DNA from 3 places in the Marinobacter sp. NFXS9 genome. Region 1 is predicted to be linked to each of the others. Evidence: predicted binding sites of a transcription regulator. Region 1 holds the regulator's gene; each other region holds the start of a gene.
The links. The regulator FliA, encoded in region 1, starts transcription of late flagellar genes. The targets are predictions, from matches to a motif close to CTAAAGTTTNNNNNNNNNNNGCCGNTAA.
Positions count from the first base shown of each region.

Region 1 (10,251 bases):
GATCTCTTGCGCCAACTCACGGAAGTTCTTGGTGCTGATGTCCGCCCGGCGCATCAGGCCGAGTTTGTGGCGGATCAGGGGGTGCTTTACCTCGAGGACGGGCATGGCTCACCTTCTTTTCTAAAATAGGGACATAAAATCTCACCAAGGATACCTTACTTCCCCGATTCAGTCAGTCCGGGTAGGCCGCAATCCCCTTGTCGGGCGGGTTGAGCGTCGGTTGGTACGCTTATTGCGAAACACCCTCCAGATACAGTCGTGCCGTCAAAAAAACGACATCGCGGCACGTGAGATACCCTGTTTACTGGAGAACATCGGGTCGTGGACAGAGCGCTGGTCCTCAATAACGTCAAATCGCTGACAAACGGCAACCTGGGCATCCCGGTTCTGCTGATGGCACTGCTGGGCATGATGATCCTGCCCATGCCGGTGTTCCTGCTGGACGTGCTGTTCACGTTCAACATCACCCTGTCCATCGTCATCCTGCTGGTGTGTGTGTACGCACTGCGGCCGATGGAGTTTGCCGCGTTTCCGACGGTGCTGTTGGTCGCGACACTGCTGCGTCTGGCCCTGAACGTGGCCTCGACCCGAATTGTCCTCCTCAACGGTCACGAAGGGGGCGACGCCGCCGGTAAGGTGATCGAGTCGTTTGGTGCCGTGCTGATCGGCGGCAACTATGCCGTCGGCCTGGTGGTCTTCGCCATCCTGGTCATCATCAACTTCATGGTCGTCACCAAGGGTGCCGGTCGGGTGTCGGAAGTCAGCGCCCGCTTCACCCTGGACGCCATGCCCGGCAAGCAGATGGCGATCGATGCCGACCTGAACGCCGGCCTGATCGATCAGGACGAAGCCAAGGCCCGTCGCGCCGAAATCGCCCAGGAGGCGGATTTCTACGGCTCCATGGACGGTGCCAGCAAATTCGTGAAGGGCGACGCCATCGCCGGCCTGTTGATCCTGTTCATCAACATCGCCGGCGGCGTGGCCATCGGCATGATGCAGCACGCCCTGTCGTTCGGCGATGCCATGCGCAGTTACGCGCTGCTGACCATCGGTGACGGCCTGGTCGCCCAGATCCCGTCGCTGCTGCTCTCCACCTCCGCCGCCATCATGGTGACGCGGGTCACCTCCAGTCAGGACATGGGCCAGCAGATCCTGTCCCAGATGTTCACCGCACCGCGGATTCTGTTCATTGCCAGCGCCATCCTGATCATCCTGGGCATTATCCCGGGGATGCCGCACGTGGCCTTTATAGGGCTCGGCCTCATCGCCGGCGCGGGCGCCTACTACATCTGGAAACGCCAGCAGCAGGTGGAAGAGGACGAGAGTATCTTTCCGGCGCGTGGGGGCGGTATGCCGCGCTCGGCGCCTTCCGGCGGTCCGCAGGGCGGCGGCGATGGCGCGCAGAAGCAGGCCTTGCCCGGTCCGCAAACCGAATCCCGGGAACTGGGCTGGGACGACGTGTCCACCGTGGATATCGTCGGCCTGGAAGTGGGCTACCGCCTGATCCCCATGGTGGACAAATCCCAGGGCGGCCAGCTGCTGACCCGGATCAAGGGTGTGCGCAAGAAGCTGTCCCAGGATCTGGGCTTCCTGATGCCGTCCGTCCATATCCGCGACAACCTGGACCTGATGCCCAACGTTTATCGCATCACCCTGATGGGCGTGACCATTGCCGAAGCCGAGATTCACCCGGACCGGGAACTGGCGATCGACCCGGGCCAGGTTTTCGGCAAGATTGAAGGCATTGAGGGCAAGGATCCGGCGTTTGGTCTGGATGCCAGCTGGATCGAACCGGACAAGAAAGATCAGGCCCAGACCCTGGGCTACACCGTGGTGGATGCCAGCACCGTGGTGGCGACCCATCTCAACCAGATCCTGCAGAAGCACGCCCATGAGCTGATCGGCCACGAGGAAGTCCAGAAGTGGCTGGAACAGTTGGAGAAGATGTCGCCCAAGCTGGCGGAAGAGCTGGTACCCAACACGATTTCCATCAGTCTGCTGCTGAAAGTCCTGCAGAGTCTGCTGAAAGAAGAGGTGCCGATCCGGGATATGCGGTCGATTGCCGAAGCGGTCGTCAATGTACAGCCGAAGACCCAGGACGCCCGGATCCTGACAACAGCAGCCCGCCAGTCCCTGCGTCGAATGATTGTCCAAAGCATCTGCGGCAACGAATCCGAGATCCCGGTCATCACCCTGGATCCAGAGTTGGAACAGATGTTGCTGAAGTCCATGCAACAGAGTCAACAATCCGGCGGTCAGGACGATATCGGTCTGGTGCTGGAGCCCAACATGGTGGAACGGCTCCAGCGCTCCCTGCAGGACGCGGCCCAACGTCAGGAAATGATGGGCAAGCCCGCCATCCTGCTGGTTTCGGCGCCACTGCGGCATGTCATGGCGCGCTTTGTGAGTTACGGGGTCGAACGCCTGCACGTCCTGTCTTACCAGGAAGTGCCGGACAATAAGCAGATTACGATTGTCGCGTCGGTGGGCCAGCAGTGAGGCTCGCCCAGCAACAGCAAGGCGTCGCGGGTCGCGGCGCCACCGGAGGTAGGTCATCATGAAGGTTAAACGGTTTTTTGCTCCAACCATGGCGGAAGCCCTGAAGATGGTTCGCCTGGAGATGGGAGAGGATGCCGTCATCCTGTCGAACCGGCGCGTGGATGGGGGCGTCGAAATTGTGACGGCTCTCGACTATGACGAAAATCTGGCGCGTCAGCGTCTGGGTACCGCCGCGGTGGAAGCGACCAATGGCGCCCGGCTGGCCGAAATGCAGGCGGAACAACATCGCCGCCTGGAGGAAGAACTCGGCCGCTCGCGGGACCGTATCCGGGAGATTCGTGAAAAGCGCCAACCCCGTGAGCAGGACATTCTGGATTTCACCACGCCGGAACCGGCGGCTGCCGAACCCGCTCAGGACGCCACCCATGCGGCCCTCGAAGCCATGCGGGCGGAAATCCATTCACTGCGTGATATGGTCAACGAGCGTCGTTCTCCGGCCGCTGCAAATGGCCCGGCAAACGACCCGGTGGACGCGAGTCAGCAGCGCCTGATGGAGCGACTGGAAGAGTACGGGCTTTCCCACACGCTGGCCTCCACGCTGTCTCGTAACGCTGCTGGTGTTCGACTGGAAGAGGGCTGGAAGCGGGCATTGCGCACGCTGGCGGCCGGCCTGCGCACCCAGCAGCAGGAGCTGGTCGAGCAGGGTGGTCTGGTTGCGTTGGTGGGCCCCACTGGCTCTGGCAAGACCACCACCATCGGCAAGATGGCGGCGCGTTATGTCCTGGAGCACGGCGCCGATTCCCTGGCGCTGGTCACCACCGACCGCTATCGGATCGCGGCACATGAGCATCTGTTTGTATTCGGTCGCATCCTGAACGTGCCGGTGAGGGTGGTGGATGAGAGTCATTCCCTGGACCAGATTCTCGATGACCTGTCCGATAAACGCCTGGTTCTGATCGACACGGCGGGCCTGACCCATTCCGATCGCGGCCACCAGGAACAGCTTGAGGAGCTGGCTGCAAGCCGGCATCCGGTCAAGCCTTACCTGGTGCTGGCAGCCACCAGCCAGCCTCGCATTATGAAATCCACGTGGCATTGCTATAAGATGGCGTATCCGGCCGGGTGTATCATGACCAAACTGGATGAGGCCCTGACACTCGGCGAGGTGCTAGGCTTTGCCATGGAAACAGGTCTTCGGGTGGCGTATTACACCGATGGGCAGCGCATCCCCGAGGACATTCATCCGGCACAGGCGGCTCCACTGGTCAGACTGGGTGTGGAGCGTCTGAAGCAGGTTCGGGAAACCGCCGTGGTTGCAGCCGGCGCCTGAGGTCCGGGAGTCCGCCGGAACAGCCGCAGGGCGTTCATGGGCTCCACTGTCGAGCCGGTCATCAACCGGCCATCCTTATCAAGAGTTGTCGTGAGAGACTGTATCCGGCATGAGTAGAGTTAACCCGGTCCAGGTGATCGCCGTCTCAGGTGGCAAGGGCGGCGTTGGCAAGAGCAACGTTTCGGTCAACCTGGCTATTGCACTGGCACAGATGGGGCGTCGGGTGGTGGTTCTGGATGCCGATCTGGGGCTGGCCAACATCGACGTCCTGCTGGGTATCACCGCGAACCACAATCTCAATGATGTGCTGAACGGCGAGTGCGACCTGCGCGATGTACTGGTCGACGGCCCGGGCGGCATCAAGATCGTTCCCGCCTCGTCCGGCACCCAGCGGATGACCCAGCTGACGCCAATGGAGCACGCTGGCCTGATCAACGCCTTCAGCGAACTGGGCGACCAGATCGACGTGTTGATCGTTGACACCGCTGCCGGTATTTCCGAATCGGTGGTCAGCTTCCTGCGGGCGTCTCAGGAATTGCTGCTGGTGGTCTGCGACGAGCCCACTTCCATTACCGATGCCTACGCACTGATCAAGCTCATGAACCGGGACTACGGGGTGAACCGTTTTCGCATCCTTGCCAACCAGGTTCGCAACGAGCAGGAAGGCAAGCATCTGTTTGGGAAACTGACCCGGGTTACCGAGCGATTTCTGGATGTTGCGCTACAATATGTGGGCATCGTCCCTTACGACGAAGCCGTCAAAAAAGCGGTACAACGGCAGCGTGCGGTGCTTGACGCTTATCCACGCGCCAAGGCCTCGCTGGCGATCAAGGCGCTGGCCCAGCAGGTGGACAACTGGCCGCTCCCGTCTTCTCCACGGGGGCATCTCGAATTTTTCGTTGAGCGCCTGGTGGACGCCTGATGGAGTACCCTGACCGACAGGTGGCGTGGTATGACGGTCGATTGAAACACACGGGTAATCCGGATTGATGACGTTGGCAAAAGGCCTGGGAATCTACCAACAGACGAGCTCGCGCAAATCGGCCCATCAACTGGTCGAGGACCATGCGCCGCTGGTGAAAAAGATCGCGTTGCACGTACTGGCGCGATTGCCCGCCTCTGTCCAGCTTGAAGACCTGATGCAGGCCGGCATGATCGGCCTTCTCGAGGCAGCCCAGAAATACGATGCCGGCAAGGGCGCTTCCTTTGAAACCTATGCGGGTATCCGCATTCGCGGTGCCATTGTCGACGAGATTCGCAAGGGCGACTGGGTGCCGCGTTCCGTCCACCGCAATTCCCGTCGCATCGCCCAGGCGATCAAGGCCGTCGAAGACCGGACCGGGCGCGAGGCTCAGGATCACGAAGTCGCCGACGAGCTGGACATGACCCTGCCGGAGTACCATGCCTGCCTGGCCGATTCCAACAGCGGCCGTCTTTTTAGCCTGGATGAGCTAAATGAATCGGGAGAGCTGCCGATAGACAATGAAGAGGCTGTGCCCGATCGTCCGTTTGAGGAGCTGTCGGCGGCCGGATTCCAGCGCAGTCTGGCCGAAGCGATCGCGGCGCTGCCGGAGCGGGAAAAGCTGGTGTTGAGTCTGTATTACCAGGAAGAGCTGAACCTGAAAGAAATCGGCGCCGTCATCGGTGTCAGTGAAAGTCGGGTCAGCCAGATTCACAGTCAGGCGGCATTGCGCCTGAAATCACGCCTGACGGATTGGCAGGAAGTCCGTTAGCCACGCCGTTCAAAGCCGGTTCGCAAAACGCCGGTTGAGCAGGGCAGAATGGGCGGACGCGCGACATCAGGCGCGACAAGCAAATAGTTGACATCGAATTCCGGGAGCTTGTGGTCAGCGTTGATGCCCAGGCTTTGATCCCGGAACTGTAGTTTTTGGTAACGGACGCTTTACAGCGGGCGTTGACGCGACAGAATAGGCGGTGCTTTCAGTGGCGCCGGCATCGTGTGGATTGCCGGACACTGAACTGGACGCTGGATTGGTATTCCGGGCTGTAATGATTGGAGGTCCCTTTGGACAAAAACATGAAAATTCTGATCGTGGATGACTTCTCCACGATGCGACGGATCATCAAGAATCTGCTTCGCGACCTCGGTTTCACCAATACTGACGAGGCGGATGACGGCAACACCGCGCTGCCCATGCTCAAGAGTGGCAAATACGATTTTCTGGTCACCGACTGGAACATGCCGGGCATGTCCGGATTTGAACTGCTGCAGGCCGTTCGCGCGGACGAGAACCTCAAGAATCTGCCGATCCTGATGGTGACGGCGGAAGCCAAACGTGACCAGATCGTGGCGGCGGCTCAGGCCGGCGTTAACGGTTACGTCGTGAAGCCGTTTACGGCGGCTGTCCTGAAGGAAAAGATCGAGAAGATTTTCGAACGCATCCAGTCCTGAGTATCAGAGCGCCAATCATGGGCACAAAAAAAGACAAGGCCGGCTCCCTCGATCCCGATGTCGTTGAGAAGCTGCAGCACCAGGCGGAAGAACTGAAGCAACAGGTGGACGCCGGCGATTACGCCGCGGCGATGCGCCTGATTAATGAACTGAATGATGTCCGGGACCAGAGCCTTTACCGTGAGGTTGGCCGGTTGACCCGCAGCCTTCACGAGGCCATTCGCAACTTCAGTATCGATCCGCAGAACCCGGAGCAGCAGGAAGCCCTGTCCAAGATCACGGACGCTTCCGACCGGTTGGCGTACGTGGTGGACATGACCAGTCAGGCAGCCAACCGCACCATGGACATCGTGGAAGAGGCGATGCCCAAGGCCAACAGCCTGCGGGAGCAGGCCGTTGCGCTGCGAGCCGACTGGCACAAGCTGCGCCGCCGGGAAATCGGCGCCGGCGAATTCCGTGAGCTGTACAACCGGATCGACAACTTCTTCGAACAAACGGCCAGCGATGCGGAAGCCCTTTACGGCAACCTGTCCGAGATCCTGCTGGCGCAGGACTTCCAGGACCTGACCGGTCAGGTCATCCAGAAGGTCACGGCGCTGGTCAAGGAAGTGGAAGAACACCTGCTCAGCCTGGTGGTCATGGCCAGCCATGTCGATGAAATCACCGGCACTGTCCATGATATCGGCGAAACAACGACAACAATCGAAAAAGGCGAAGGCCCTCAAATGAACGCCAAAGAGCGTGAGGATGTCGTATCCGGCCAGGATGATGTCGATGACCTCCTGTCCAGCCTTGGTTTTTGAGTGAGGACACTGCATGGCGCTTGATGCTGACGAAGAAATTCTCCAGGACTTCCTGGTAGAGGCTGGTGAAATACTCGAAAAGCTGTCCGAACAGCTGGTGGATCTGGAGCAGAATCCGGATAACGGGGATCTGCTAAACGCGATCTTCCGTGGGTTCCACACCGTCAAGGGGGGTGCCGGCTTCCTGCAGCTTGAAGCGCTGGTCAATTGTTGTCATTCGGCGGAAAACGTCTTCGACACCCTGCGTAACCACAAGCGCCGGGTCGACTCCGATCTCATGGACGTGGTCCTCGAAGCCCTGGACAACGTCAACGCCATGTTTGACCAGGTACGCAACCGGGAGGAACCGACACCGGCCGATCCGGCATTGATCGAGGCGCTGGATGCCCTGGCGCTGCCCGAAGGTGAGGCCCCCGCCGCACCTGAGCCGGAGGCAGCCCCCCAGCCTGAACCGGCGGCTGAAGCCGGCGGCCATGCGGACCAGGGCGATATCACCGACGAAGAATTCGAGCAGTTGCTGGATGCCCTTGAGGATGAGAAATCGTCATCCGGCGACAGCAGCGGCGACGATCAGATCACCGACGACGAGTTTGAGAACCTGCTGGATGAGTTGCACGGCAAAGGGCAGCACAGCGGTAAACCGGCAGACGACGACAAGCCCGCTGCAGCAGGGCAATCCGGCGGCAGTGGCGGTGATGACATCACCGACGATGAGTTCGAGAGTCTGCTCGATGACCTGCACGGCAAGGGGCAGTTCAAAGGCTCGGTCGAACCGGCGTCAAAGGGCGGTGGTGCATCGGATGCGAGCGCCAGGACCAGCGGTGCCAATGAGCTGATTACCGACGACGAATTCGAGAACCTGCTGGACGAACTGCACGGCTCAGGCAAAGGCCCCGGTGCCCCGGGCGCCAGCCAGCCGGCAGCGAAGAGGCCGGAACCGGCACCAACGCCCAGGAAGGCTGAGAAACCGGGCGCTCCCGCCAACAAGGACGAGAGTAAATCGCCCGCCAGCCCGGCTGTACCGCAGCGGGACTCCCAGCCGGCTGCCGAAACCACCGTGCGCGTGGACACCAAACGCCTCGACGACATCATGAACATGGTGGGCGAGCTGGTGTTGGTGCGTAACCGCCTGCAGCGCCTGGGTAACGACAGCGAAGACGAACAGATGCACAAAGCGGTGGCCAACCTCGATGTGGTGACCACCGATCTCCAGTCTGCCGTCATGCAGACGCGCATGCAGCCGATCAAGAAAGTCTTCGGCCGTTTCCCGCGTGTGGTACGCGATCTGGCGCGCAGCCTCAAGAAAGAAATCAATCTGGTCATGCACGGCGAGGACACCGACCTGGACAAGAACCTGGTCGAAGCCCTGTCCGATCCGCTGGTTCACCTGGTGCGCAACTCCGTAGACCATGGCATTGAAGCACCGGATGTGCGCGAAAAAGCCGGTAAGCCCCGGACGGGTGTGGTGACGCTTTCAGCCGAGCAGGAAGGGGACCATATCCTGCTGTCGATTGAAGACGACGGTGGCGGCATGGATCCGGACAAGCTGCGTCAGAAGGCGGTCGAGAAAGGATTGTTTGAACAGGACGCCGCGGATCGTCTGACCAGCAACGAATGCTACAACCTCATCTTTGCTCCTGGCTTTTCCACCAAGGACCAGATTTCCGACGTGTCCGGGCGGGGTGTGGGCATGGATGTGGTCAAGACCAAGATCAGTCAATTGAACGGCACCATCCATGTGGAGTCGGAACTGGGTAAAGGCTCCCGCATCCTGATCAAGGTGCCGCTGACGCTGGCGATCATGCCGACACTGATGATCATGCTGGGCGACCAGTCCTTCGCGCTGCCGCTGGTCAATGTCGTGGAGATCTTCCACCTGGATCTGACCAAGAAGAACATCGTTGACGGTCGCGAGTGTATTGTGGTTCGCGACAAGGTGTTCCCGATCTACAACATCAAGGACTGGCTGATCCACGGCGCAGCAGGCGAGCCCGATCCCGAGAATGGTCACGTGGTTATTGTCGCGATGGGCACCAAGCGGGTTGGTTTTGTGGTGGACCAGTTGATCGGTCAGGAAGAGGTGGTCATCAAGCCGTTGGGCCGGATGCTCCACGGAACGCCGGGCATGGCCGGTGCGACCATTACCGGCGATGGGCGGATCGCGTTGATTATCGACGTGCCCAGTCTGCTGCAGCACTACGGATGACAGGAGAAATGCCTGAATGACCGTTTCCGTTCTGGTCGTTGATGATTCCGGTTTCTTCCGCAAGCGACTCACCGAAATCCTGAACGCGTCGGGTAATATCCGCGTGGTCGGTGCCGCCACTAACGGTCGGGAAGCGATCGAGATGGCGGACAAACTGCGCCCGGACGTGATCACGATGGATTATGAGATGCCCATCATGGATGGCATCACCGCCGTGAAGGAAATCATGAAGCGCCGGCCCGTACCGGTGTTGATGTTTTCCTCGCTAACCTACGAAGGCGCCCGGGTGACGCTGGATGCTCTGGAAGCCGGGGCTGTCGACTTCCTGCCCAAGAATTTCGAGGAAATCGCCCGGGATAATAGCCAGCTCCAGAAGATCCTGCGCGAGCGAATCCTGGATGTGGCGCGCAGTCGCCCAGGCACTCGACCAGCTCCAGCCGTGCCGTCCACGCCGCCGCCCGCGCAACCGGCTCGCCCGCAGACACGTGGTCCTGCCAGGCCCACACCGGCGCAGCGCAGGGCCGAACCGGAAGCAGAAGCCTCCCGGTCATCGCGCAAGACCCAGCCGCGCAGTTACAGTGTGGTGGGCATCGGCACGTCCACGGGCGGTCCCATTGCCCTGCAACGGGTTCTTACGCGTTTGCCATCCCGTTTTCCGGCACCGATCGTGCTGATCCAGCACATGCCAGCCAGCTTCACGCCGGCGTTTGCGGATCGCCTCAACAAACTGTGCCAGATTGAGGTCCGTCAGGCTGAAGACGGCGACATGCTGCGCCCGGGCCTGGCCCTGCTGGCGCCCGGCGGCAAGCAGATGATGATCGAGAACAAGGGCCCGCATGGCCGGGTGCGCATCCTGGAAAGCGACGAGCGCCTGACCTACAAACCCTGCGTCGATGTGACGTTCGGCTCGCTGGCACGCAGCTTTCCCGGCAAGACCCTGGGTATCATCCTGACCGGCATGGGCGCTGATGGTAAGGAAGGCTGCCGGATGATGAAGCAG
Region 1 is NZ_JAGDDW010000002.1:301,803-312,053, forward strand. It holds gene upp (uracil phosphoribosyltransferase) at 1-105, opposite strand, end outside; gene flhA (flagellar biosynthesis protein FlhA) at 322-2,499, shown strand; gene flhF (flagellar biosynthesis GTPase FlhF) at 2,558-3,829, shown strand; gene J3364_RS05010 (MinD/ParA family protein) at 3,939-4,751, shown strand; gene J3364_RS05015 (RNA polymerase sigma factor FliA) at 4,819-5,562, shown strand; gene cheY (chemotaxis response regulator CheY) at 5,856-6,242, shown strand; gene J3364_RS05025 (protein phosphatase CheZ) at 6,260-7,045, shown strand; gene J3364_RS05030 (chemotaxis protein CheA) at 7,059-9,251, shown strand; gene J3364_RS05035 (protein-glutamate methylesterase/protein-glutamine glutaminase) at 9,268-10,251, shown strand, end outside.

Region 2 (10,251 bases), on a different contig from region 1:
TAATCGATCAGGTCGTCGTGACCGATGTCCATGCCATCGCCCAGGGTCAGGAAGTGTGAGAAACCCACACCCCGGGCGAACGCCCAGTCGATGATGGAGCTGGCCACGGTGCCCGATTGCCCCACAAACGCGACCTTACCCGGGATCGCGCCCATATGGGCGTAGGTGGCGTTCAGGCTGCGGAACGGCACCATCAGACCGATCGTATTCGGCCCGAGCACCCGAATACCGGCCTCGCGCGCCGCATCGCGGACCGAGTACATCAGCGGCTGACCGGTCTTACTGTGGGCCCGGGACATCCCGCCGGTCATCACAATCGCCGTGCGGACACCGGCCTCTCCCAACTGGCGAATCATCTTGGGCACCGTGTCCGGCGGCGTACAGACGATCGCCAGATCCGGTTTCATGGGCATGCGCGACACTTTCGGCACACAGGGCACGCCGTGAACGTTCTGGTACTCGTTGCGGTTGATCACCAGCAACTGGCCCGGGAAACCGCCGGCCATCAGGTTCCGCAGCACCATCCCGCCCAGGTTTTCCGCCCGCTCCGATGCACCGGCAATCACAATCGATTCCGGATTGAACAGGCTTTCCAGATACCGTGTGCTCAAGTCGTCGCCCCCGCGTCAGCCGTACTCCAATCTGCCTCTCATGTTAGGCGGTCCGGGGTGGATTTAAAAACGAAACTCTTACCATTTGAAATGACTTGTTGTCGCACCTATCCGGCACCGCAAGGACGGTATAAAAACCCACCAAAGAAGCAAAGCGAGACCCCGCCATCCCTGATACCATGACAAAAAGAGATGCCACAGCGCACCGGTAATACGGGACCAATAATGACAACTGCGTTCTTCTACCACGACGACTTCCTGAAGCATGACATGGGGCCGGAGCACCCCGAGTCACCGGAACGGCTCAATGCCATCATCAGCTACCTGGCGGACACCGAGCTGGAGCAGCAACTGGACTGGGTGCGGCCCGAGGAAATCACCCGGGACCAGCTCCTGCAGGTCCATCCGGAAACCTACCTCAGTCAGCTGGACATGATGCAGCCCACCCGGGGCCGCGTGTTCACCGATCCCGATACGGCGATGATGCCCCACACGCTGCGCGCCGCTCGACTGGCCGCCGGCGCCAATGTGCAGGCCGTCGATATGGTGCTGTCCGGTCAGGCCACCAATGCCTTTGTCGCGGCGCGTCCGCCAGGTCACCACGCCGAGCGTGGCAAATCGATGGGGTTCTGCTTCTACAACAACATCGCCCTGGCCGCCCGGCACGCCCTCAATTTCCATGGCCTGGAGCGGGTCGCGATCATCGACTTCGACGTGCACCAGGGGAACGGAACGGTCGATATCGTCCAGGGCGATGAGCGGGTGCTCATGTGCTCCAGCTTCCAGCATCCCTTCTATCCTCACTCCCATGTCTACCGGTTGCCGGAAAACATCATCAATACGCCGATTGCCGCTGGCACGTCCGGCACAGACTATCGACGGACCGTCGAAGAAGCCTGGCTGCATCGCCTTGAAGAATTCGAGCCGCAATTGGTGCTGGTTTCCGCGGGATTCGATGCCCACAAGTCGGACCCGTTAGCCGAACTGCAACTGGAAGCCGCGGACTACCGCTGGCTGACCGACATGATTACGTCGATTGCCCGGGATTACTCGGATAACCGTGTCGTCTCGACGCTCGAAGGCGGGTATCACCTGAAAGCGCTCGCCGAGGGCGTCACGGCTCACCTGGAAGGCCTGGTGGCGATCGAAGACTGATCGTCAGTGTAATAACTGGAAGATATCGGCAAGGTCGCCGTCCTGCGTGAGCTGCTTCAGAGCTTCCTGAATAGGCTCTTGCAGTTGTGGATAGCGTGCTTTTTTCGACATGTACAGGATGCCCCGCTGCCCTTTGCGAAACACGGCCGTGCGAAACTGATTCCATGAGAGTTCGAGGGATCGCATGGTGTGGTAAAGGGCCTGATCACTGCACAGGATGGCGCTGACACGCCCCAGCTTCAGCATCTCAATGGCCTGAAAAATGTCCCGCACCGGAAACTTTTGGATTGTCTTCGCCTGCTCGAAGACCTCACCGTAATAGGTACCGTTAACGAACGCGACCGGTTTGCCCGCCAATCCATCAAGAGAAAGTTCAAAGTCGCTGTCCGCAAGCGCGGTCAGCATCACCTGCGTGGTCACAACCGTGCCGAGGTTGATCGCGGCTTCATCCAGGGCCGGGCTTTCAAACAGCACGACAAAGTCCGCCGTGCCTTCCAGCAATTCGCTCATGGCGCGACGATGGGGCCTCAATTCATAGGTGATCGGTAGGTTGGCGACAGCAACAAGGCGATGAGCAAAAGCCACCAACGTGCCGTCCGGCTGGCCATAACGACCTTCATAACCCCAGGGCCAGACTTCGGGAATGACAAAGATGGCAGGTTCCGGGTAATCGTCCGCCTTGTGGGGCTCTTTGGCGTGGGCCGCTTCGAGAGCCAGCACCAGAAAGGTCAGCAGAACTACGGCAACCGGATGCCGAAAAATAGGCTTCATGTGGCAGGACAACCGCTCAATCGAACCAGCTTGGCACCAGCTTACCGGCTATGACAATCAGCCCCTATTCGACCATTGGTGCCCCGCGGCTGTCAGCACAACATCGGCGATCGGTTAGCCGACGGCCTGCTGGTCAGACATGACCTCTTCGCGGATTCCGTCCCAACCTTCCTTGACCTGGCGCAGCAAGTCAGACACTTCATCCAGTTTGGCGACATCGTTTAGGCGATTGGCCTCAAACAGCGTGCGCTCGATGTAGTCGTACAGCCCTTCCAGATGACGCGCCAGCTCACCGCCTTTTTCAAAGTCCAGGAAGCTGCGCAGACCACCGACAATCTCGATGGCTTTACTGATCAGGCGACCTTTACCTTCATAATCCTTGGCCTGCATACGCGCCTTGGCCATATTGATCCGTTCCAGGGCACCGTTATACAACAGCTGAATCAATTTGTGTGGGTCGGCATCGGTGATGCTGGTCTGGGTATTGACCCGCTGATATGCCTGTAAACCGTTCATAATCAACCTCTTGTTTGCCTTCGTAACAACGGGTTAGTTGTTTTTATTGCTGTTTGGAGCCAGAGCCGCCAGCTGCTGGGTGACGTAGTCTTTAGTGCTGTTGAGCTGCGAAATCAGGGAGTCGGCGGCACTGAACTGCGACACCAGGCGCTCCCGGTACGCGTCGATGCGGGTCTGAAGACGCTCGCGATCATCTGCGATATCGTCCAGCGTGTCCTGCAGGCTATCGGTCCGCGCTTCAAGCGCACCATCGGCGCTGAGCATGTCCGTCACCATATTGACGGTCCGCTCCCCAAGCCCCTCAATGTAGGTAATGGTTCCACGATTGCCGGTAGCATCGCCGGTGATGCGCACCTGCATGCCCGCCGCCTGGGACGTTCCCTCGACGTAGAGAAGCTGCCCTTCACCGGTGGCTCTCTGACCATTGATCGTGCCGGCCACATCTTTTCCGGCCGTGCCGGTGGCAACGGACAACCCCAGGTCTGCGGCACTGTTGGTATCCACCGAGGTGATGCTGACGTTCGAATCGCTGCCATAAGCGCCGGATTTGAAGCTCAGCGCGCCACTGGTCGAATCGAACTCAACCTGGACTTTCTTGCCGGACGCACTCAGGCTGCCGCTGCTGTTGAGCTGGGACTGGATTTCAGCGGCCAGCTCGTCGCGGGTATAGGTACCTGCGGTCAGCTGGATGCTGACTGAGGTGGACCCGTCAATCTTGAACGACAGGTTGTCATTGTTGCCATCGATCGTGACGGAGCCCGTGCCGGCATTTGCGCCTGTCAACGCGCCTTGGGTTGCAGCCTGGGTCACGTTGATACTGTATTCGCCCGGCTCGGTGTTCAGATTGCTGCCGATGAACTCCACCTGGGAATCGGAGGCCCGCCCCTGTTCACCGAACAACGCCGCGACGTCATCCGGATACTTCTCAAGCTGCGTCTGGAACTTGCTGGCATCAAAGCTCAGCTGTCCGGTCTTGTAGTCTGTGGTGATGCCCACATCGGCAAGAGAGCGTACGCCGGCATCCTCAAGACCGGGCACCACGCCCGTCAGCATGTTGCGAAGCTGATTCTGGATATTGCGGACCGTGGCATCGCCCGACAGCAAACCGCCCTGCTGGGTTTCGGCATTATAGCCGGCCAACCCCTGGATGGTTTGCTGTAACGCGTTGAATTTGTCGACGAAAGACTGGACCCGATCCGCTACGGCACCCGTATCCTGGGTAACCTTGACCGTGGACGTCACACCTTCCGCCTTCACATCAAACGTCAGTCCATCGACCACGTTTTCAATGGTGTTGGAAGAGCGGGTGATCGTGATGCCGTTAACCTGGACGACGGCATCCTGTGCGGCAACGGTTTCGGTCAGGTTCTGGGTGGTGTCGTTGAAAACGAACTGGGACAGACCGGAGCCGTCAGTATTGTTGCCATCACTATCGTTGACGGAAATGCGGATCGCATTGTCGGTACCGGTTTCGTCGGACGACAACACAAGTCGATAGCCGTCACCGGTATCGATGACGCCCGCGCTGGCGCCGATATCCGCGTCGTTGATAGCGTCTGCGATGCCCTGCAGCGTGTTGTTGGAGCTGTCGATGTCAATGTTCTTGACCTCGCCCCCCACGCTGAGGCTGATCCGACCGGTGCCAATTCCGGTGCTGTCCCGATCCGCGAATGTACCGGAGGCCAACGATTGGGCCTGGGCCAGGCTATCCACCTGGATGGTGTAGTTGCCCCGGCTTGCGGTAGCGCTGTCGACGGAGACGGACACATCCTCGTTGGACGAGGTCGCGGAAAAGGCCTTCAGATTTTCGACCGAACTCAGCTGACGCATAGGCAACCGCAGTTCCGTGATGGCGCTGCGCAGTGTCCCGTATGCGGAAATAAGGGCCTCGGTTTCCTTTTCCTTGCTGTCCAACCGGTTCGCCGTCGGCTTCTGCTCGGCTTCTACCAGCTGGTCCACCAGGTCAGACGTCAGAACGCCGGAACCAATCCCCAATGAAGAAATATTTGCCATGTCGATCGCCTCCCCAGGAAGGCTGCCTTATCCATTTGTACGCTTATCGGCCAGAAGCGGCAAAACTTTGCCAGTTACGACCGCCAAATTGTAACAACATGTATCCGAGACCCGGCATCCAGAACCGTCGATAACCATGATAGACCGCCTGGCCCTCTAGCCGCACTCTCGGTCGGCTCTCGTGGTTCGCACTTGCCCCAACCTATTGACGCCACAGATTATTCACGATCTTCAGCGAAGCGCCCTTAACGCAGAACACCGCCGGCTTCTCGCGAAGGCGGCGGTGCTGAAATTCCGTTACTCGTGACCGGATTGAGAGGCGGCAAGCGCCTACACTTCGATGTTGAATAACGTCAGCGGTTCATCCTGCTGCAAATTTTCGGCCAACCTCAAAGCCACGTCATCCGGAATCTGCCGAATCACTTTTTCCGTTTGTTGGTCCACCACGCGCACGATCGTCTTGCCGGAATCATTATCGACCTCAAACTGCAGGTCTCGCTGAACGGTCTGGACAAAATCGTTGAGGCGGGAAACGGCTTGATCAAGAGATTCCTTCTGGGCTTCCTCCTGCTTTTCCATCCGCTGCACCTTTGTAGGCTGCTGCGACTGGTCGAGCGACACAACATTGGAGGCATCCTGAGCTCGAGCGGAAGGCTTGTTTCCTTCTGCCTGAGGTGACGCAGACGCCCGAGCCGGAGCTTGCTCACTGGAGCGAACCAGCTTCAAATCCGGGCTGTTCAGGTTTACGTCAGTCATAGCTCACCTCGCTATCCTCATACGGCGTAAAGCCGGCCCCCGAGGGGACCGGCCGTTACCGTGCTATCCCTGTTACTGCAGGAGGGACAGGACCTGCTGCGGGCGGGCGTTAGCCTGCGCCAGGACAGAGATACCAGCCTGCTGGAGGACCTGGGACTTGGACAGCTTCGCGGTTTCAGCGGCGAAGTCCGCGTCCAGGATCCGGCTTTGCGCAGCGGACAGGTTTTCAGAAGTGGTCGCAATCGCATCGATGGTCGATGTGAAGCGGTTCTGAATCGCACCCAGGTCAGCGCGCTGGCTGTTGATGGAGGTCAGTGCAGCGTCGATGGTGTCGATCGCAGCGTTCGCACCGTCAGCCGTGGTGATGTCGATCGCTGCGACACTCTGGAGCTGACCGCTTTCGGCACTGCTATCGACGATCTCTGCGTTGTCGCCAACAACGGTGAACGCGGATGACGAGCTGAAATCAACCTGACCTATAACGCGGGTGCTATCCGTACCGCCTGCTGTCAAGCTAGCCGAGCTACTTCCATCGCCAGCTGTAACAGTGACATCAGCGGATACGTTTGCAATCCCAATGTCATCCCCTGCATCACTAGTCAGCAATACGTTTCCGCTATCATCCAATGACGCAGTGATACCAGTTGTCGCAGAAGCATCATTAATAGCCGTTACGAGAGAGCTATTGTCATTTGACTCTACGGTCGCCGAAATCGTTACTGCTGAAGTATTCTCACCAGTCAAATCAAATGAAACTGTCCCAGCTGACAAGCCAGAAATTGTTGCTTCGGTATGGGCATCTGCCGAAACGCCAGTTTTCGATGTCAGCTCGTTAACAGCACTTGCTATATCACTAGCTGTTGCATTGTTGCTGTATGAAGCTGCTTCGGTTGCGCCATTACCGGAAATCGTAATATTTGCGCCTGTAACACCATTGCCCGTAGGAAGATCGTTCGAAGCAGCTGTCAAATTTCCAGCCAGGGAACCGTTGTCAGTATTAGCAGTGTAGTTACCAATATCGGTAGCGCGAGCACTACCAAGCGTTACATTAATTGTCTGATTAGCATTCGCGCCAACCTGAAACTGGGAATTTGTAAAATCACCGTTCAGTAGCGTACGACCATTGAAGTTGGTGGTATCCGCAACACGGTTCAGCTCGGCCTGCAGTTGGGTCACCTCGGCCTGCAGCGACTTACGGTCGGTGGAGGAATTGGTGTCGTTGGCAGACTGCACAGACAGCTCACGAATCCGCTGCAGCAGGTCGCCGGCCTGACCCAGGGCGCCCTCTGCGGTTTGCGCCAGGGAGATGCCGTCGTTGGCGTTGCGCTGGGCAACGTTCAGACCACGGATCTGAGAGTCGAAGCGAGAGGAAATGGCCAGGCCCGCGGCATCGTCCTTGGCGGAGTTGATGCGAAGACCAGAAGACAGACGCTCCAGAGCCTGATCCGACAGAGACTGGGATTTGTTCAGGTTGTTCTGAGCGGACAGTGAAGCGACGTTAGTGTTGATACCGAGAGCCATGATGCTTCTCCTATAAAACCTATGTTTCTCTTGGAAGAGGTCTGGCGCCCGTCCTCGTTTGTTTGGGTGCGCCGCCCTGCTGTAGTGCTTAACGGCGACCCTTACGGTTCCTTTAGAAAAAACTTCGGTTTTTATTGTTAAGGATTGTAAAAGCGGCAAAAGCCTGCCTTGCCGCCCCGCCAAAAGCTCGTCACCCACCCCACCCATCACGCAATTGATTAACTATTTTTTTATATTTATTAGTTGGTTATAAACAATAACCAAAAACTGGCATGGCCTTCGCTTTGTGCCGCTCAGGAATGAATTTTTCTGAATAACGGCCGGCAGGGCGTCCTTGTGATCGGGCACTGAGCTACCGGCTTCTCTGAATAAGGAGAGCGATATGCCTCAGATTATCAACACGAACATTGCCTCGCTGAATGCCCAGCGAAACCTGAACACATCACAACGGGATGCCGACACTGCCCTGCAACGCCTGTCTTCGGGCCTTCGCATCAACTCCGCCAAGGACGATGCGGCCGGTCTTGCGATTTCCGAGCGATTCACGTCGCAGATCAAAGGCCTCAACCAGGCTGTGCGCAACGCCAACGACGGCATCTCCCTGGCACAGACGGCCGAGGGCGCCCTCGACGAATCCGGCGAAATCCTGCAGCGGATCCGTGAGCTGTCTGTTCAATCTGCCAACTCCACCAACTCCGCTTCGGATCGCGCGGCCCTGCAGAGCGAAGTCAACCAGTTGAAGCAGGAGCTGCAGCGCGTGGCTGAGACCACCGAGTTCAACGGCCTGAAACTCCTCGACGGGTCTTTCCAGGCTCAGACCTTCCAGGTGGGTGCGAACGAAAATCAGAACATCTCGGTATCGGTCACAGGCGCGACCAACGATGATCTCGGCAACTATTCCGTGAAAAGTGTAAACAGCCAGGACAACCTGGGTTCTGGCTCACCTTCAACCGCAGCCGGCAACCTGACCACGGCAAACCACCCGGTCGCCTCACAGAACCTGACCGTCGCAAGTGCGCTGGACCAGATCGACATCCCCATTTCAGCGGGTGCTTCAGCGGCTGAGATTGCTGCACTGGTAAATAAAGAAGAAGAACGCACCGGCGTCACAGCCACCGCCCGTACAGAGACCACTTTAACGACCACCGCGGCGGGCACGGTCACATTCGACCTAAGTTCCGGCGATGAGGTTTCAACTATCTCAGCTTCCATTGACGACCCGAATGATTTGACCGAACTGGCGTCTGTGATTAATAAGGCCGCCGGCCAGACAGGCATCAACGCCAAAGTTGAAGACAACACCATCGTTCTGACACAGGATGCCGGCAAGGACATCCAGATTGAAAATTTTTCGCACAGCGGGCCGGGCAATCTTACAGTTGCCGGTATCACCGGCAGCGGCGCATCAACTAATCTAATTGGTGATGACGGTACCCAGGATTCAGTAGTCGTGACTGGCACGGTGGATTTTTCTTCTTCGGGCGCCTACGCAGTAACCTCCGACATAGATAACTCCAATGGCTCTCTATTTGACGTCACAGGTGGAACTCCTGTTGGCGCTCAGAGAGAAACGGTATCAAGTATCGACATCAGCACCGTCGAAGGTGCCAATGACGCCATATCCATTGTCGACGGCGCATTGTCGGTCGTGAACGGCATCCGGGCGGATCTGGGGGCGGTGCAATCCCGCTTCGAATCCACCATCGCCAACCTGAGTACCACCTCCGAGAACCTGTCGGCCGCCCGCTCTAGGATCCAGGACGCCGACTTTGCCGCCGAGACGGCAGAGCTGGCGCGGACCCAGGTCCTGCAACAGGCGGGCCTGTCCATTCTGGCCCAAGCGAACGCCCGGCCGCAGCAGGTATTGCAGCTGCTGCAGGGCTAAACTAGCCTTTGAGGGTGGCACAGGGGTGCTGCCCTTTTCCGTCCGCTGATTAAGGATCCGATGTGACTATCGCCTCGCTCGAGAAGAAGCTGTTTACCCGTGATGACGCGGGTTTCAAGAAAGACCTGTTCGACATTCTCGATGCGATGGAAAAAGGCCGTCCAGTTCTCGGTGGCGAGCGCATTGCGCCGGAGGGAAAACCGCACTACTCTCCCGGAATTTATCCACTGCATAAAGATGCCAGTTTTTTTGATAACCAGAATGCGACGCAAAGGCTCGCAACTTGTATTACCGGTTTTCTTTGTGCCCCCAAACTTGAGCTGGAAACGCTTGAAGTACGCAAACTGATTTTCTACAAAACGCATTTAACGGACATTTTCTACCTTTCGGATTTCGGCAACCTCGATCACATTATGGACTATCGAGAGCTCTGGTCGCCGAATGGCGGATTCCAGCTCAAGAGCGATGCTGATGTGCTCATGCTGATGATCTGTTGGACGATCAACAGTCAGATGGAGATGCCTTTTGCCACATTGATCGAGAAAATCCCGCAGGAAATTTTTCAGACCCTGACATCCGTTTTCTACCAACTGGAACAAATCCAAACCCTCACAGGTTACGAACAGTTCGACAAAGCACTTTATGCATTCCTTGAGCTACCAAATGGCTTGGATGTGTCCTTATGCTCGGTCATGCTCGTCAATATATGGATGGGCTGTTCCTATTGGGATTTGCCATCACGCCATCGAATCAAACAAAAAATTAACCGGCTCTTTCGGCACGCCTATCCCGATATTCCTGAGGTGAAAACACACTCCGTTGGCAGAAAGCCGAGAGTGGCCGTCCTTCTTGAAAAGTACCGATCTGACCATGCGATGTATCGCTGCTACCATGCACATCTGCTGAACCTTAAAACCGAATTTCACACCTGCCTTTTCGCCGACCAGCGGGATTTGGACGGAGTCAGCTGTCGGGACGGCGAGCAAACCATTACCTTCGACGCGGCCAAAGAGAGTCTCCAGT
Region 2 is NZ_JAGDDW010000018.1:97,905-108,155, reverse strand. It holds gene J3364_RS20815 (bifunctional acetate--CoA ligase family protein/GNAT family N-acetyltransferase) at 1-611, opposite strand, end outside; gene J3364_RS20810 (histone deacetylase family protein) at 837-1,766, shown strand; gene J3364_RS20805 (substrate-binding periplasmic protein) at 1,770-2,537, opposite strand; gene fliS (flagellar export chaperone FliS) at 2,652-3,053, opposite strand; gene fliD (flagellar filament capping protein FliD) at 3,087-5,066, opposite strand; gene J3364_RS20790 (flagellar protein FlaG) at 5,397-5,822, opposite strand; gene J3364_RS20785 (flagellin N-terminal helical domain-containing protein) at 5,895-7,343, opposite strand; gene J3364_RS20780 (flagellin) at 7,726-9,228, shown strand; gene J3364_RS20775 (hypothetical protein) at 9,291-10,251, shown strand, end outside.
Region 2: the regulator FliA is predicted to act here: its motif matches at 5,110-5,137, upstream of fliD (flagellar filament capping protein FliD).

Region 3 (10,251 bases), on a different contig from region 1:
CGCAAAACGCCGACGGCGTGACGAGAACAGGGCCTTGGAGGCCCGGACCTCCGGATGCTGGTCGGTGTAGGCGTCCACCGTCCAGTGATTCTGCAAGCCATGACGAACCGGCGCCGACAGCGCCTCGGTATCCACACCCCGGGCGAAATCCCCCAGCAGATTGCCGACGCGTGAGGGCGTTGTCGGCTGGGCCAGAAACAGGTGCGCGAGGTGGTTCATGACCGGATCAGCCGTCTGTCAGCGGCGGCGCCAGGGCTTTCAGCATACTGTTCACCGGGTTGGCGTACATCGCCAGCAGGAAAGGATGTAATGCCCGGTCCACGGCACCCAGGCGCCGCTCCAGTTCAGACCGCGCGGCTTCGATATCCGCCGGTGACCAGGCCTCTGCTGTTTCGATGGTTTCCGGGACCTGGGGTTCCGTCTGATGACTGAGCTGGTTCACCTGGCTCATGTCGTAGGCGATGAGATTGGAGGCGTGCAGGTGGTAATGGCGATGCATGTCCTCATCGATGCGCGCGGCCAGTTCTTTCGCCGAATCCGGCGAGTCGCTGATGGGCGCCCCGAAATGCACGTGCACATGGCCCTTGAATCCGGTCAGGCCCTGCACGATCTGATCGGTGTCCTCATCGGCGTGCTTCTGGTAGGAGCCGGTGCGGGCACGAGCCTCCAGCTCGCGCGCCTTGGGCACATCGCAGGGGTCGTATTCGTAGGCGATGGAAACCGGCACGATGCGAAGTCGGTTCATCGATTCGGCAAAGCTGATGCCGGACTTCTTCTGGCTCATGTAGAACATCTTGATGATCGCCGGATCCGTCAGGTCCAGGCCATCCTTTGCGCGCCCTTCACGCTGGGCGATCCAGATGCTCTGGTTGTCCTCGATCGAATGATGGATGAACGCCGACAGCGTCTGGTAGGCGTCCCGCATCTCCCGCGGGCTCGACATGTTGCGCTTGACCACGAAACTCTTGTTGAGTCGCATCATCTCGGCAAACAGCCGGTTCTGGAGCAGGTTGTCGCCGATGGCGATGCGCGTGGTCTGCTGCTTGTTCTCATGTAGCAGGTAATTGACCACCATGGGATCGAATACAATGTCCCGATGGTTGGAAATGAACACGTAGGCCGTGTCCTTATCCAGCCCTTCAAGTCCGGAATGACTGAGCCGGGTGGTGGTTCTCTCGATCAGTTGACCCACGAGGGGGTTAAGGCGAGCCTGCAGGCTGCCAATGGAATCCACACTGCCGAACTCGCGCTTCAGCCAGCGGCTGATCCAGAAGCGGGTCACCGCGGGCGCGAGACGGGTCATGGTGGGCGCCTTGAAGCGGCCGATAAGCGTCAGGAACTCCGGGTCGTTGACCAGGCGGCTGATGGCATCCGGGGTTTCATCATCCCGGTACGGCCGAATTGCATCAAAATCCTGCATGGTGTCCTTGTTGGATATTTTTTGGGGCGATAACCGTTGGCTATGCCCATCCATGCCAAGGCCTTGGGTGAGCGACGTTCAGGTCGCCGAGTCAAAGGCCTGTCGGCAAGTTTAGGTGGCGCCATTCTACCGCGCCAGATCAAAGGGCGACATTGTACCGTCCCCGACGGTGAGAAAAAGGCCCCGTCTCTGGTATCCTGCTCGCCTTCCATTCATCTGCCGCCCAGAAACTTTATGACCCTGACCGAAACGCCACCGGCCACCGATCCCGAAAGCCTCAAAGCCCGTGCCCAGACGGTGCTGCACGACACCTTCGGTTTCGAGGATTTCCGGCCGCTCCAGGGCGACGTGGTCGAGGCGTTGCTGCAGGGCGAAGACGCCCTGGTACTGATGCCCACCGGCGGCGGTAAATCGCTTTGTTACCAGGTGCCGGCCGTGGTGAGGCCGGGTGTGGGCATTGTCATATCTCCGCTGATCGCACTGATGCAGGATCAGGTGGCCGCATTGAACCAGGCCGGAATTCGCGCTGCCTTCCTGAATTCCACCCAGTGGCCGGACGAAGCCCGGGATATCGAGAATGCGCTGGTCCAGGGAGAACTTGACCTGCTCTACTGCGCGCCGGAACGGTTGCTCCAGCCGCGCATGCAGCAGTTATTGCACCAGGCGCCGCTGTCCCTGTTCGCCATCGATGAAGCGCACTGTGTGTCCCAGTGGGGTCATGACTTCCGGGAAGACTACCTGTCCCTGGACATGCTGGAGCGGGAATTCCCGGCTGTTCCCCGGATCGCCCTGACCGCCACGGCGGATGAGCGCACCCGCAAGGAAATCGCCGAGCGTCTGCATCTGACCGACGCCCGTCACTTCGTCAGCAGCTTCGATCGACCCAACATCCAGTATCGAATCGCTGAGAAAGACAATGCCAACAAACAGTTATTGGCATTTATTAAAGAGGAACATCAGGGCGACTCCGGAATCGTCTATTGCCTGTCGCGCAACAAGGTGGAAGCTACTGCCAAGATGCTGAGCGACAAGGGCTATGCGGCACTGCCCTACCACGCAGGTTTGCCGGCGGATACGCGAGCCGCGCACCAGGAGCGATTCCTGCGGGAAGACGGCATCATCATTGTCGCCACCATCGCCTTTGGCATGGGGATCGATAAACCCGACGTGAGATTTGTCGCCCACCTCGATCTGCCCAAAAGCATCGAAGCCTATTACCAGGAAACCGGCCGCGCGGGACGAGATGGCGCGCCTTCCAATGCCTGGATGGTCTACGGCCTGCAAGATGTGATCAAACTGCGGCAAATGCTGGAGTCCTCGCCGGGCAACGATCAGTTCAAGCGCGTCGAGCGTCAGAAGCTGGATGCGATGCTGGGGCTCTGTGAGGTGGTGGACTGCCGCCGTCAGGTTCTGCTGCGCTACTTCGGCGATGAACTGCCGGACCCTTGCGGTAACTGCGACACCTGCCTTGAGCCGCCGAAAACCTGGGACGCCACAGTGGCCGTGCAGAAAGCGCTGTCCTGCGTGTTCCGTACCGGCCAGCGATTCGGCGTCAACTACCTGATCGACGTGCTGCGCGGTGCCGATAACGAACGCATCCGCAGCATGGGGCACGACAAGGTCAGCACCTTTGGCATTGGCGCCGATATGTCAGCCCGGCAATGGAAGAGCGTGTTCCGGCAATTGGTGGCCAATGGCTCGTTGCAGGCGGATGCCGAAGGCTACGGCGCGCTCAGCCTGACCGAACACTGCCGCCCTCTTCTGCGGGGCGAAGAAACGGTCTGGCTGCGCCAAGATCCGGAACGCAAGAAAACCAGCAAAGGCAGCGCCAGTGGCAGCAAACGCCAGCTGGTGGTCAGCGATCCCGATGGCTGGGAAAAACTCCGCGCCCGCCGCAAGGAGCTGGCCGACGAACAGGGCGTCCCTCCTTACGTGATCTTCCACGATGCCACCCTGCTCGCCATGCTGGACCAGAAGCCCCGGGATCTTGAGGCCATGGGCGAAATCAGCGGTATCGGCGCCGCGAAGCTGGAAAAATACGGCGAGAAGTTTTTAGAGGTGCTTGGGACGCTGGACTGAGCTTTACCTGGCAATCCTGCGTGGGCTGACTGTAGGTTGGGCTGACGCAGGAAGCCCAACAAATCATGTCCAGGCATCTCAATATTTCCGGATTGCGCGCCGCTCTGAGGCACCATCCATTTCTGGCGACTGGCCACAACCGTCGGGCACTGGCTTCGTTTTTGCGAAAACGCCTGTTGGGCTTCCTGCGTCAGCCCAACCTACGGGTGACCAATGGCTTGCTCAAATCCTTTCTTGCGCACCCGGTAATGCGCTACTGAACGGGCGACCAGGGTGCCGGATTCGTCTTTCAGTTCGCCTTCCAGCGTAAAGGCCGCCCGGCCGGTGGTGTCCGCATCCGCCTGGATCGCTTGGCGTGTGGTTTCGGACATGTTCAATTCAATGGTCACGTCACTGTTGGCTGGTTCCAGAAATTGCAGCGACATCTCCTTGAGGATGGGGATGTACTCCGGTCCCAGGTCAAAGAGCGTCATCACGCCGCCCGGAATTTCCGCCACGAGGAAATAGGCGCCGGCGTAGAGGCTGCCAAAGTGATTGCGGTTACCCTTGAGCGCAATGCGCGCCCGCACATAACCCCGGCTGACCGCCTCGACACGGAACCGATTGCGGGTGGCGAATGGAATCGACAATCCCACCAGCCGGTTCACCATCCGCATGCCGCCATGGCGCTGCAGCCAGTTCAATGGTTTTTCCAGGCCCGCTTCCGGATCCAGGCCGGCCAGCCAGTCGCCGGTCATGGCTATCAGTCGATTTCGCATGGCGCCTTCCCTCCCAAAGTGAACCGCAGATTCCCAAAATGGGACCCGGGATACAACATTTGTCATCATTTAATGTTTCACTGGCATCCGTCGCGGCCAAAGCCGCTACACTGACAGAAGTGGTACCGCATAGGACGTGCTGTGTTGTTACGCCGAGGATTCTCATCGGGGGCTGACCAGGCAGAGCCCCTGGCCCTTATCCGCCATATCCTGATCTCGCTTTGCCGGGGCTGCCTGGTTGCCGCATGCCTGATGCAGCCGGTTGCCGCATCCCCGTCAGACGAGCACGCCGAAGCAGAACCACCTCAACAGATTATCCTCTGGTACCGCAACTACGACAGCCCTGCGATACACGCGCTGCTGGATCTGGCGCTGCAAAAGACTCCGGAATATGGCCTCTACACGATCGTGCGCAGCCCGGAAATGAATCAGGGGCGAGCCCTGAGGGAATTGGCGAGCGACCGTTCGCGCTCCGTGCAGGTGGCCAATGTGGCGACGACGCCGGAACGGGAAGACAACCTTCTCGCCGTCACCATCCCGATTGATGGTGGCCTGCTGGGATACCGGGTGTGCGTGACGACGAAGGACATGCTACCCCGATTCAAGGGCATCACCCGGCTGGCCGATGTTCGGGAGCGCCGGATCCGGTTTGGTCAGGGGCGCCACTGGCCGGACACCAAGATCCTGGAAGCCAACGGGCTGGACGTGGTCACTCATCCCGGCTTTGAAAACCTGTTCGATATGCTGGAAGGTGGCCGTTTCGAATGCTTCGCCCGGGGTGTCAGTGAGGTGTACTACGACCTGAAGCTGCGGTCGGACAAGAACCTGGTCATTGAGCCCACGCTGCTGTTTACCTACACCATGCCGAACTACTTCTTTGTGGGGCGAAGCGACTTCGGCCTGGCGGTCCGGATCCAGCTGGGTCTGGAGCGTGCCATTGCCGACGGCAGCTTTGCCGATTTCATGCACGCCTACTACACCAGGCCCGTCCAGGCCTTACACCTGTCCGACCGCCATGTGTTCCATCTGGGCAACCCCTGGTTACCAGGCGGGATGCTGGGCATTGGGAAGGATGTGCTTCAGAACATGAAAGTCAGGATCCAACTGGGCGAGGAACCGGTTTCCCGGGCCTCGCCCATTCAGTGACCATTCGGCCCCGGATCAGACCTTGAACCGTTCCACGTTGTCCTGAAGGGACTGGCCGATCTCGTCGATCTTGCCGCTGTAGATGTCGTTCTCGCTGGTTGCGGCAGCCGCCTCCTGCCCCTTGTCCGCAATGCGATTGATGGAGGCGTTCAGTTCTTCGGTTACCGAGGTCTGCTCCTCAGAGGCCGTGGCGATCTGCGTGGTCATGTTGCTGATGGATGTGATGGCCTCGGCGATCCGGTTCAGTGAATCCATCGCGTCCTGGGCCTTCTCCATGCTGACGTTGGACACGGCGCGGGACTCCTGCATCACGTTGACCGCGTTATCCGCCCCCTTCTGCAGCCGCTCGATCATGGCGTTGATCTCTTCGGTGCTGTCGTGGGTGCGGCGGGCCAGGTTGCGCACTTCATCCGCCACCACGGCAAAGCCCCGACCGGCATCGCCGGCGCGGGCGGCTTCGATGGCGGCATTCAGGGCCAGCAGGTTGGTCTGCTCGGCCACGTCCTGGATGACTTCCAGGATCGTGTTGATCTGGGTGACGTCCTTGCCCAGGGTTTCGATCACTTCAGCCGCTTGGCCGATTTCGGCAGCCAGACGCTCGACGGCGTCACGGGACGCCTTCACGGTTTCCTGCGTGGATTGGGCGTCCTGATCCGCGGTATTTGAGGCATCCGCGGTTTGCTGGGCGTTCTGGGCGATTTCGTTGGCGGCCGCCGACATCTCGTTGATAGCCGTGGCCACCATATCGATCTCGGTTTGCTGGCTCTCCACGCTGTTGCGGGACGCGCCGGCGGTCTGGCGCAGCGACCCAACGGCGTCGCGCAGTTCGATCGCGCCCCGCTGGACATCCCGCACCACAGTCTGCACGTTGCCGATAAACGCGTTGAAGCTCTCGGCGGTCTGGCCGAACTCGTCATGGCTATCGACGTCCAGGCGCTGGCTCAGGTCCGCATCGCCGCTGGCGATGTTCTTCATCGCGTCACGCAGGTTGCGAACGGGCTTCATCAGCACGCGCACGCCGATGTTGAGCAGGATCAGCGTCACGATAATGCCAACGATCGCAACGATGGTGCCGGTGACCCGGGCAGATTGCACCGGCGCCATGATCTTGTCGTCATTGGCGAAGGCACCGAGGTACCAGTCGACGCCCTGGGCACCCTTGATCGCGTGGAAGCTCACGCGCCAGTCGGCATCCTTGATGGTGTAGGTGTGGGAGCTGCCATCCAACTGCGGCGCACCGCCAATCAGCTCGTTGATTTTTTTGCCGACCAGTTTCCTGTTGGGATGATAGAGAATCACGCCCTTGTCATTGATCAGCGTGGCGTAACCGGTATCGGCGAGGGTCACCGGGGACAGGATGTGCTCGATGGTTTCCAGCGTGATGTCACCGCCGGCCACGCCCTTGAAGGTGCCCGATTTCACCGGGGCCACCGTCGAAATAATCATGTTGCCGCTACTGACGTCCTGGTAAGGCTCTGTGAACGTGCCAGTGCCGCCGGACTGGCCCAGTTTGTACCAGGGGCGTACGCGGGGATCGTAATCGTCGGGCAGCGTAGCGTCATCGGCCGGCGTCTTCATCAACATGTAGCCGTCTGCACGCCCGACGTATACGTTCTCAAAACCGCCACCCTGGGTGGCCGATTGCAGAATGGCCCGGGCTTCATCCTCGCCGTCCACCTGGCGCAATGCGCTGGCGGCGCCTTCGGTAATCGCCAACCGGCTGTTGAGCCATTCGGCAATACTCGCCGTGCTTTGTGCAATGGAATCGTCGATCAGCGCATTGACGTAGGTGTCCGTCGTCGACACCAGGCGGCGGTCGCCCATGACGGCGTAGATGCTTACCACAAGGATGAGAAGGATGGCGACGGCTGTCAGCAGTTTCTGGCCGAATGACATACTGCGCATGGAAGGGGTCCCCGATCTGAGCGTTGGAATTTGAGTTATTGCCCTTCCCTGGTTTGTAGCAGCGACTGCAAACAAGGGACTCCTTGGAGCAAGGCCAGGATTCCCCATCGCATCCAGCGCCGGCGGCGCCTACACCTCCAATGGCGACCGCTCTTATCTAAGAGATCGGCCGGCGGTGTCTTAACTTTAGTTAAGTCTTCAGGGAAGCGTTAAGTATTTGGGAGTGGGCCAGGCAGAACGCACGGCCGGAGGGGAAGGATGCCGGCACCTTCTATGGTGCCGGCATGAGCCACGTCAGACATTAAACCGTTCGACGTTGTCGTGCAGCGTGCGACCGATGTCGTCGATCTTGCTGCTGTAGACATCGTTGTCGCTCGCCGCGCTGGCTGCTTCCTGCCCCTGCTCGGCAATGCGGGTGATGGAACTGTTCAGCTCTTCGGTGACGGAGGTCTGCTCTTCGGACGCCGTGGCGATCTGCGTCGTCATGTTGCTGATGGCGGTAATGGACTCGGCGATCCGGTTCAGCGCGTCCATTGCATCCTGCGCCTTTTCCATGCTCACGTTGGAAATGGCCCGGGAGTCCTGCATCACGCTCACGGCGTTATCCGCGCCCTTTTGAAGCCGTTCGATCATGGCATTGATCTCTTCAGTGCTGTCGTGGGTCCGGCGTGCCAGGTTGCGCACTTCATCGGCAACGACGGCAAATCCGCGCCCTGCCTCACCAGCGCGGGCGGCTTCAATAGCGGCGTTCAGCGCCAGCAGATTGGTCTGCTCGGCCACGTCCTGGATGACGTCCAGAACGGTATTGATCTGGGCGACATCCTTACCCAGGGTCTCGATCACATCCGCTGCGCTGCCGATGCCCGACGACAGGCGTTCGACGGCATCGCGAGAGGCCTTGACCGTCGTCTGGGTCTCCTTGGCATCCTTGTCGGCGGCGCTGGAGGCATCGGCCGTCTGCTGGGCGGACTGGGCAATTTCAGAGGCTGCTGCGGACATTTCATTGATCGCGGTGGCCACCATGTCGATTTCCGACTGCTGGCCTTCCACGCTGTCGCGGCTGGCCCGAGCGGTCTGGCGCAGCGAGCCCACGGCATCACGTAGCTCAATAGCGCCGCGCTGGACGTCCCGAACCACGCCCTGGACGTTGGTGATGAAGGCGTTGAAGCTCTCCGCGGTCTGGCCAAACTCGTCGCCGCTGTCCACGGACAGGCGCCGGGTCAGGTCGGCGTCGCCGCTGGCGATGTCCTTCATCGCATCCCGCAGGCTGCGGACGGGCTTCATCAAGGCGCGCACGACCAGGTGCAGCAGGACCAGCGTGACCAGGATGCCAATCACGGCCACGATCGATCCGGCCAGTCGCGCGTCCTTCACCGGTGCCATAATCAGGTCGTCATTGGCGAAAGACCCCAGGTACCAGTCCACGCCGCGGGCGCCCTCGATGGGATGGAAGCTGACCCGCCAGTCGGCGCCGTCCAGGGTGTATTCGTGGGAGGAACCATCCAGCGACGGCTGGCTGCCCAGCAGCGACTTGATGTTCTTGCCGACCAGCTTGGCGTTCGGGTGGTAAAGGATCGTGCCTTTGCGGTTGATCAGCGTGGTGTAACCGGTGTCGGCCAGGGTCACTGACGACAGCAGGTGGTCGATGGTTTTCAGTGTGATGTCACCGCCGACGACACCCTCAAAAGCGCCGCTTTTGACCGGCGCCGCGGCGGAAATAATAATGCCGCCGTTGGTCACGTTCACAAACGGCTCGGTAAAGGTGCCCTGGCCATTCTGGCGGGCCAGCTTGTACCAAGGACGCGTGCGCGGGTCGAAGTCGTCCGGCAGCGTGGCGTCGCGGGCTTCGGTCGGCATCAGCATCGAGCCGTCGGCGCCACCGACATACACGTCGTTGAAACCGCCGCCCCGGGTGGCCGTCTGCAGTAGCGTGCGGGCCTGGGCTTCGTTTTCCACGTTGCGCAGCCCGTCGGCGGTGGCTTCCACCATGTCGAGTCGGCCATTGAGCCATTCAGCGATACTGGCCGTACTCTGGTTGATTGAATCGTCGACCATCGCCTCCACATAGGTGTCCGTGGTCTTCACAAGGCGGCGATCGCCCATGATGGCGTACACGCTGATCACGACGATCAGCAGGACGGCAACGGCTGTCAGCAGCTTTTGGCCGAATGACATACTGCCCATGCGGACATTCTCCTGGTTAGCACAACAGATTGAGCGCCGGTAGGCCGGTGAGGATTCCCGGCCCTGCGGATCACGCGAGCAGCCCGGAATTGGATGGCCAGCAGGATACCGCAAGGCCTGATGGCGATCTGTTATGCTAAACCCTTATTGATCGCCCTTTTTTGTAACCCTTTGCAACACGCTTATACAGCCGGGAGATGCCTCGATGGCTCACGAAGAACTGCACCTCAATCTCCGTAACCTGACCGACGACGACTATCCTCAGCTCAAGGCGCTGATGGATCTTGTCTACGACGACATTGGCGGCGCCTGGCCGGAAGACACGATCAAGGAACTGGTGGAGCAGTTTGCCGACGGGCAGATCTGCATCGAAGACAACGGTGAATTGATCGCCGTCGCCCTGACCGTCTGCGTCAACTATGAGCGCTTCAGCAACCCGCACACGTACGACGATCTGATCCTCAAGAACGAGCGCATCTGGCACAACGATGACGGGGACGCGCTGTACGGATTGGATGTGTTCATCCATCCGGATTATCGGGGTTACCGCCTGGGCCGGCGTCTCTATGAGGCGCGTAAGGAGTTGTGTCGCTCCCGGAACTTCCGCGCCATCCTGGCGGGCGGCCGGATCCCCAACTATTACAAGTTCTCCGATCAGTTCACCCCGGCGGAATACATTGAACGGGTCGATCGCAAGGAGATCTACGACCCGATCCTGACCTTCCAGCTTTCCAACGATTTCCAGGTCACCCGACTGAT
Region 3 is NZ_JAGDDW010000001.1:457,514-467,764, forward strand. It holds gene J3364_RS01990 (acyl carrier protein phosphodiesterase) at 1-219, opposite strand, end outside; gene J3364_RS01995 (1-acyl-sn-glycerol-3-phosphate acyltransferase) at 227-1,420, opposite strand; gene recQ (DNA helicase RecQ) at 1,655-3,499, shown strand; gene J3364_RS02005 (DUF4442 domain-containing protein) at 3,700-4,257, opposite strand; gene J3364_RS02010 (transporter substrate-binding domain-containing protein) at 4,399-5,403, shown strand; gene J3364_RS02015 (methyl-accepting chemotaxis protein) at 5,419-7,308, opposite strand; gene J3364_RS02020 (methyl-accepting chemotaxis protein) at 7,603-9,492, opposite strand; gene J3364_RS02025 (bifunctional GNAT family N-acetyltransferase/carbon-nitrogen hydrolase family protein) at 9,698-10,251, shown strand, end outside.
Region 3: the regulator FliA is predicted to act here: its motif matches at 7,471-7,498, upstream of J3364_RS02015 (methyl-accepting chemotaxis protein).